2 regions of the Erwinia rhapontici genome follow, and region 2 is predicted to be linked to the other one. Evidence: predicted binding sites of a transcription regulator. Region 2 holds the regulator's gene; the other holds the start of a gene.

Region 1 (3,843 bases), 160 kb from region 2:
AGCTGCATATTCATGGGTTTGTTCAGAATACGCGTACGAGTGAAGTGTGACAGAACTTCGCCCGGCATGCCTTTTGGCAGTTCGATAGTAGAGTGAGTACCGAACAGCTTGATGTTACCGATGTAACGGCTGCTGATATCGCCTTCGTTAGCGATAGCGCCAACGATGTGACGAACTTCAACACCATCATCACGGCCCACTTCAATGCGGTACACTTCCATATCGCCAACATCACGACGTTCACGACGCGGCGCATCACCACGTGCTTCACCACTGCGAGCTTCGCGTGGTTCACGTGGACCACGGTCCGGACGGTCACCACGGCGATTGTCACGGCTGTCATCACGGTCACGGAACTGGCTGCGTGGACGCTGTGGTGCATCAGCTGGAACGATCAGTGGACGTTCGCCCTGAGCCATTTTCAGCAGTGCGGCGGCCAGTGTTTCGATATCCAGCTCTTCTTCTGGCTGCATTTTAGCCAGCAGAGCACGGTACTGCTCCAGATCGCTGCTTTCCAGCTGCTGCTGAACTTTAGCAGCAAACTTAGCCAGACGACGTTCACCCAGCAGTTCTGCATTTGGCAGTTCTACTTCTGGAATAGTCAGCTTCATGGTGCGTTCGATGTTACGCAGCAGGCGACGCTCACGGTTCTCAACGAACAGCAGAGCACGACCCGCACGACCCGCACGACCGGTACGGCCGATACGGTGAACGTAAGATTCTGCGTCCATCGGGATGTCATAGTTAACAACCAGGCTGATACGCTCAACGTCCAGACCACGGGCAGCAACGTCAGTCGCGATCAGGATGTCCAGACGACCATCTTTCAGACGCTCCAGCGTCTGCTCACGCAGTGCCTGGTTCATGTCACCATTCAGTGCAGCACTGTTGTAACCGCTACGCTCCAGCGCTTCAGCCACTTCCAGCGTAGCGCTTTTGGTACGCACGAAGATGATTGCAGCATCAAAGTCTTCAGATTCCAGGAAACGAGTCAGTGCATCAGTTTTACGGCCATAGGCAGTCCAGTAGCTCTGGCTGATATCAGGACGTGTCGTCATGCTTGACTGGATACGCACTTCCTGCGGATCTTTCATGAAGCGTTTGGTAATGCGGCGAATCGCTTCTGGCATGGTAGCAGAGAACAGAGCAGTCTGATGATTGTCTGGGATCTGAGCCATGATAGTTTCAACGTCTTCGATGAAGCCCATACGCAGCATTTCATCGGCTTCGTCCAGCACCAGACCGCGCAGGTTAGACAGGTCTAACGTGCCGCGTTTCAGGTGGTCAAGCAAACGGCCAGGTGTACCCACAACAACCTGTGGTCCCTGACGCAGAGCACGCAGCTGCACGTCGTAACGCTGGCCGCCGTAAAGGGCCACCACGTTCAGACCGCGCATGTGTTTGGCGAATTCGGTCATCGCTTCAGCAACCTGAACCGCCAGTTCGCGGGTCGGTGCCAGCACCAGAATCTGTGGCGCTTTAACGGTAGGGTCAATGTTGTGTAATAAAGGCAGCGAGAATGCTGCAGTTTTGCCACTGCCGGTCTGTGCCATACCCAGAACATCACGGCCAGCCAGCAGATGAGGAATACACTCAAGCTGGATTGGAGATGGCTTAACGTAGCCCATGCCGGTCAGTGATTCGAGGAGGTCGGCGTTCAGGCCAAGGTCAGCAAAAGTAGTTTGGATATCAGTCATGTAGTACACGTGCCTCTTAGATTGCGGCGGCCAGTCTACATAACTCGTCGTGAAAATTTTCAGTCATTTTCATCAAAAAGTGTGAACCGGCTCAAATTAGTGGTTTCGACGAACAAAAAGGCCCTCATCCGCTAAGATGATGACTTTTCGAAAATTCGGGCAATAAAAGTTCGTCAGCTATTGCTGGTCAGATTCTGATAAATCGTCTTGTGTCTGGCCGAGTAGCGCCAGCTCCAACAATGCATATCGATGCTCAACAAAGTTGTGAACGTTGTTGGCGACCGTCAGCTTGAACAACGCTTGAGCGTTGTCCTTCTCCCCCAGACTTAGGTAGTACTTACCTAAATAGAAGTTGGTTTCACTGAGATGTTCAGCGAGCGAGGTGTTATCCGTTGCGTCCGCCTGGAGCCGTTCAATCAGCGTTTTTTCGCTGATATCGCCCAGGTAGAACTCGACAATATTCCATCCCCATTGTTCCTTCACCGCTTTTTCGTAACGCTGCTTGAGCGAAACTTTGGCCTGGTCTGCGTTGATCTCACGTTCAGTAAGATACAGCCACAGGCTGCGGAAGGGATCGTTAGGATCGTCTTGATAAAACGCCAGCAGATCATCTTGCGCCAGTTTAAATCTTCCGCCGTAATAGAGAGCGATACCTCGATTTAAACGCGCATAATTGTAAGTTGGATCAAGCTCAAGTACAGAATCGAACGCTTCATAGGCAGCATCAAAATTGCCTGCCTGCGTTAAATATATGCCTAAGTAATTGAATACTTCGGGCATATCTGGTCGGATAGACAGCGCTTGTGAAAAATCATTTCGCGCCAGTGCTCTCAGACCGAGACTATCATACAACACTCCGCGCTCATATAACAGCTGTGCGCGTTCATCATCGGTCAATGACCGACTGGCAAGTATTTGTTCCATACGAGCGAGAATGACTTCCTGTTGCAGCGTAGGCTGCAATGGAACTGCCAAAACTTCGTTCTTACGCCAATCGGTGTTGCTGCATCCTGCCAGCGTCAAAGCTGTCGCAACAATACACCAGCGCAAAAATGGCTTCATTTACCACTCCCGAAAACAAACATAGGGACGAGCATCCTGTCATCCGCCTGCCGTTCACAAGGCCATCCCGCCCTCGCGTTATAACAATCCTCCGCATCCGAAGATGCAGAGGACTCAATGGTAATGCTTTTATTCTGCTTCAGGTGCTGGTGCTGCAGGAGCTTCAGCTTCAGGCTGTGCCTGTTCGCTGGCTTCTTTGATGCTCAGGCGTACGCGACCCTGACGGTCAACTTCCAGTACTTTCACTGGCACTTCCTGGCCCATCTGCAGGTAGTCAGTCACTTTCTCTACACGCTTATCAGCGATCTGAGAAATGTGAACCAGACCTTCTTTACCACCACCGATAGCGACGAAGGCACCGAAATCAACGATACGGGTCACTTTACCGTTGTAGATACGGCCCACTTCGATTTCTGCGGTGATTTCTTCGATACGACGGATAGCAAATTTCGCTTTCTCACCGTCGGTCGCTGCGATTTTAACGGTACCATCATCTTCGATTTCAATGGTGGTGCCAGTTTCTTCGGTCAGCGCACGGATAACAGAACCACCTTTACCGATCACGTCTTTAATCTTATCAACGCTGATCTTGATGGTGTGAATACGTGGTGCAAACTGAGAGATATCGCCACGCGGAGTGCTGATAGCCTGTTCCATCACGCTCAGGATATGCAGACGCGCACCCTTAGCCTGGTTCAGTGCTTCCTGCATGATTTCGCGGGTGATACCTTCAATTTTAATGTCCATCTGCAGCGCGGTGATACCTTCACGGCTACCGGCTACTTTGAAGTCCATGTCGCCCAGGTGATCTTCGTCGCCCAGAATGTCAGACAGAACAACAAAGTTGTCGTTGTCTTTTACCAGACCCATCGCGATACCAGCTACGGCCGCTTTGATGGGTACACCAGCATCCATCAGTGCCAGAGAAGCACCACACACGGACGCCATTGAAGACGAGCCGTTAGATTCGGTGATTTCAGACACAACGCGTACGGTGTACGGGAACGCATCGCCTTTTGGCATCACTGCCAGCACACCGCGTTTCGCCAGACGACCGTGACCAATTTCACGACGCTTAGGCGAA
Region 2 (3,843 bases):
CCAGTTTCTCCGCATCCTGTTCGCTGCCCAGCAGCTTCTGCAATGCCTCCTGATAGGTCTCCAGCGCATCGTGCGCATTCTGACGCATCAATCCACTCTGCCACTGTGGCCATAGCCAAATCATGCCGCCGAAGGCAATCAGACAGCCCATTAGTGTATCCATTAAGCGCGGCAGCAGGAACTGCGCTCCGTTCAGCGACAGCAGTTGCAATGTATACACCGCGGTGACCGTGAATCCTACGGTTGCCCAGCCGTAAAACTTGCGGATAAACAGATAGCTCACCAGGGTAATCAGTAGCATCACCAGCAGCACCCAGGATTCCGGGGCATGTAAACCGAGCGTGGCAGCGGCAATGGCCAACCCGGCCAGCGTTCCCAGCGCCCTGTGCTGGATACGTACCCGAGTAGCGCTGTAACCGTTGAGGCTGACAAACATCACCGTCATCAGTATCCAGTAAGGCTTCGGCAGATTGAAGAACAGGGCCAGTGAACTGGCGAAGGTCAGCATGACTGCATAGCGTGCGGCGGTGCGCAGGGCAGAGGATTTCAGCGACAGATAACTCTTCAACGCAGGAAACAGCGGCAGGCGGCGCTGGCGGTCCGCCATCAGGTCGCGACGGTACAACGGGTGCTGGGTGCGTAGCACGCGGGCGATACGGCTGAAGTGATAATAGCAAAAGTTGCCAACCGGATTATCGGGGTGCTGACGGGATATTTTTTCCAGTGCCTGAAGCGGTTTTTCCATCGTGAAACGTTCAGGGAAGCGGTGATAGAGGATATCGTCAGCCAGTACCCGCAGGCGTGTGGCAATGGTCTGCGCATTCCAGCGGATCACCGCCTCGGCGTGGCTCTGCTCTACCAGCTTCTGTACTTCCTCGGGCTGATGCAGGCTGACGGCGATATGTTCCTGTAGATCGAGGGCGACCTGAAATGCGCGCGTCAGTCGCTGATAATGGTCGCGATTGGCGGCCAGCATATGCATTTGCTGGTAACAGGTGTTAATCAGATCGACGGCTTTCTGTTGGCGGACCAACAGGGGAGGCAGGGCGGTTTGGGGATCGGTCAACTGGGTTAGCAGACTGTATTTCGCTTCGCAGTAATCAGCCAGTTCATGATAGAGCAGACTGAGGGTTTCGCGCATCGGCTGCTCTTTCCACAGCCAGAACCAGAACCAGTTAAACGCGCCATACCAGACGGTACCGAGAATGAACAATAGCGGCGGCTGCCACATGGGCATGCGTCCGGCCAGACTGAGGGTGAAAATGGCGGCAATCAGCGATGCCGGTAGCAGACGACCGTGCAGCGGACTGATTTCACCGGTGACACCAAGCAGCAGTGACATGACCAGCAGGATCACGGGCAGTGGCACCTCTTCTGCCCCGGCGTACTGAATCAAAAAGCTACTGAAAGCAAACAGGCAACCGCCTACGATCAGACGTTTGAAGAAGCGTTTGTGTGGAGTATCAAGACCGGCATTGTTACAACAGGCGGGGACTAATGAGAACAGCAGGCCGTTTTGCAGGTTGCCGAGCATCCAGCCGATCGCCACGGGTAAACACAGCACCAGTGTTTGCCTGAGTGCGTAGTTAACTTCGGGGTGATAGATAATTCTCCGCCACATGAGCCACACCAAATAAAAACGGCGCGACTGGGCGTCGCGCCGTGGGTTCAGAGCCGGTTAACGTGTTCCGTAAACAACAATGGTTTTACCATGTGCTGAGATCAGGTTTTGATCTTCCAGCATTTTTAGAATACGACCCACCGTTTCGCGGGAGCAGCCGACGATCTGGCCGATCTCCTGACGGGTGATTTTGATCTGCATCCCATCCGGGTGCGTCATGGCATCCGGTTGTTTCGCCAGATTCAACAACGTTTGGGCAATGCGTCCGGTCACATCAAGGAAAGCTAAATTACCCACTTTCTCTGATGTGACTTGCAGGCGACGCGCCATCTGTGAAGACAGGCGCATCAGGATGTCAGGATTCACCTGAATCAACTGACGGAATTTTTTGTAGGAAATTTCAGCCACTTCACAGGCTGTTTTCGCACGTACCCATGCACTGCGCTCCTGACCTTCTTCAAAGAGGCCCAGCTCGCCAATGAAGTCGCCCTGATTGAGGTAGGAGAGGATCATCTCTTTGCCTTCTTCATCCTTGATTAACACCGCTACTGATCCTTTAACGATGTAATAGAGGGTTTCCGCCTTCTCACCCTGATGAATCAGAGTGCTTTTGGATGGATATTTGTGAATATGGCAATGTGACAGGAACCATTCGAGTGTAGGGTCTGTTTGCGGTTTGCCGAGAACCATTCGCTGTTATCCTCTGTTGTAATCGTGCCTAAATATACCCTGTATTCGGCGTGCTGCAGATGCGTTGCCGCTGGCCTGAAGCGCGAAATATTTTTGGGTATCAGGGGATGTATCCCTGCCAGGCGTTGAAATATTCAAGCGTTCCCATAGGGAAATTATACGGGCCTCTGTTAAGAGCATGGCTCGTGCTGTCGTCCCGTTTTTACCGTGCATTGTTATGCCAGTAAAATATTGCAGCTTCGTTTGTAGCACAGCTTTACAAGACTGTCTTCTGTTGTCTCGCTTCAGCATAGTTCGAAAAAGGCAACGTTGCCGTTTTTGTGAGTGCAGCGTACTCTGCGGTAACTGAATCAATGAGAGGATTTTGTGATGCAAGCACGAGTTAAGTGGGTTGAAGGGATGACGTTTTTGGGAGAATCCTCATCCGGCCATCAGATTTTGATGGATGGCACCGCGGGGGATAAAGCACCCAGCCCGATGGAGATGGTGCTGATGGCTGCCGGGGGATGCAGTGCGATTGATGTGGTGTCTATACTGCAGAAAGGCCGTCACGATGTCGCCGACTGTGAAGTTAAATTGACCTCGGAACGTCGTGAAGAGGCACCGCGTATTTTCACCCATATTAACCTGCACTTTATTGTCAGCGGCAAGGCGTTAACGGATAAAGCCGTTTCACGTGCGGTCGACCTCTCTGCGGAGAAATACTGCTCGGTGGCGATTATGCTGGGGAGCGCGGTGAAAATGACGCACAGCTATGAAGTGACAGATCTGACCTGAAGCTGGTTTCTTATGGGTAACGATGTTCGTTGTCGTTACCCACAGCTGACAGAACGTAGCGTACACATCCTGCTATTCCTCTCTCTACCCGCATTTCACGCCACGGCAGGCGAATAACATCAGCGGTATATTTCCCTCGTTCTACATTCCTTTCTTAATTTGCTGCAGGCTGGCGAAACAACAGCTGAATGTCCGGCGTTTGCCCATGATTCTCTGTTGCTGCCTGGTCTGCCGTTGTCAGATTTAATTAACCAGGAGTCATGATGACTATCGAGACGCTGATTCAGGATGTCACACCAAAGGTGCTGCAATGGCGGCGGCATATTCACGCGAATGCCGAACTCTCTTTCCACGAGCATGGCACCGCAGACTATGTTGCCGCTGAACTGGCAAAGTTTGGCCCATTAACACTTAGTCGCCCGACGCCAAATAGCGTACTGGCTGAACTTGAGGGGCCGCGTAGTGGTGACTGCATTGCCCTGAGGGCCGATATGGATGCGCTGCCTATTGAGGAGTTGAACAGTGAACCTTTCACTTCGCGCAATCGCGGTGTGATGCATGCCTGCGGGCATGATGCGCATACGGCAATGCTGATGGGGGCGGCATGGGTGTTGTGCCAGCAGCAGAGTAAGCTTGCCGGCAAAGTGCGCTTTATTTTCCAGCATGCGGAAGAAGTGCCGCCAGGCGGGGCCAGCGAGCTGATTAAGCTGGGCGTATTGAATGGTGTATCAATGATCTTCGGTCTGCATGTTTTC

The links. Region 2 encodes CRP, which controls carbon source genes, mostly activating them, when cyclic AMP is high. Its sites were predicted from a motif close to ATGTGANNNNNNTCACAT; they were not measured.
Region 1: yrbN (protein YrbN) is a predicted target of CRP. The motif match lies at 1,777-1,794, and genes of this name have one in related genera.

The regions. Positions count from the first base shown of each region.
Region 1 covers NZ_CP085627.1:598,572-602,414, reverse strand. Annotated here, with positions in the region: gene LJN55_RS02760 (DEAD/DEAH family ATP-dependent RNA helicase) at 1-1,697, opposite strand, end outside; gene yrbN (protein YrbN) at 1,714-1,764, opposite strand; gene nlpI (lipoprotein NlpI) at 1,875-2,759, opposite strand; gene pnp (polyribonucleotide nucleotidyltransferase) at 2,889-3,843, opposite strand, start outside.
Region 2 covers NZ_CP085627.1:440,468-444,310, forward strand. Annotated here, with positions in the region: gene LJN55_RS01870 (YccS/YhfK family putative transporter) at 1-1,621, opposite strand, end outside; gene crp (cAMP-activated global transcriptional regulator CRP) at 1,679-2,311, opposite strand; gene LJN55_RS01880 (OsmC family protein) at 2,681-3,088, shown strand; gene LJN55_RS01885 (amidohydrolase) at 3,349-3,843, shown strand, end outside.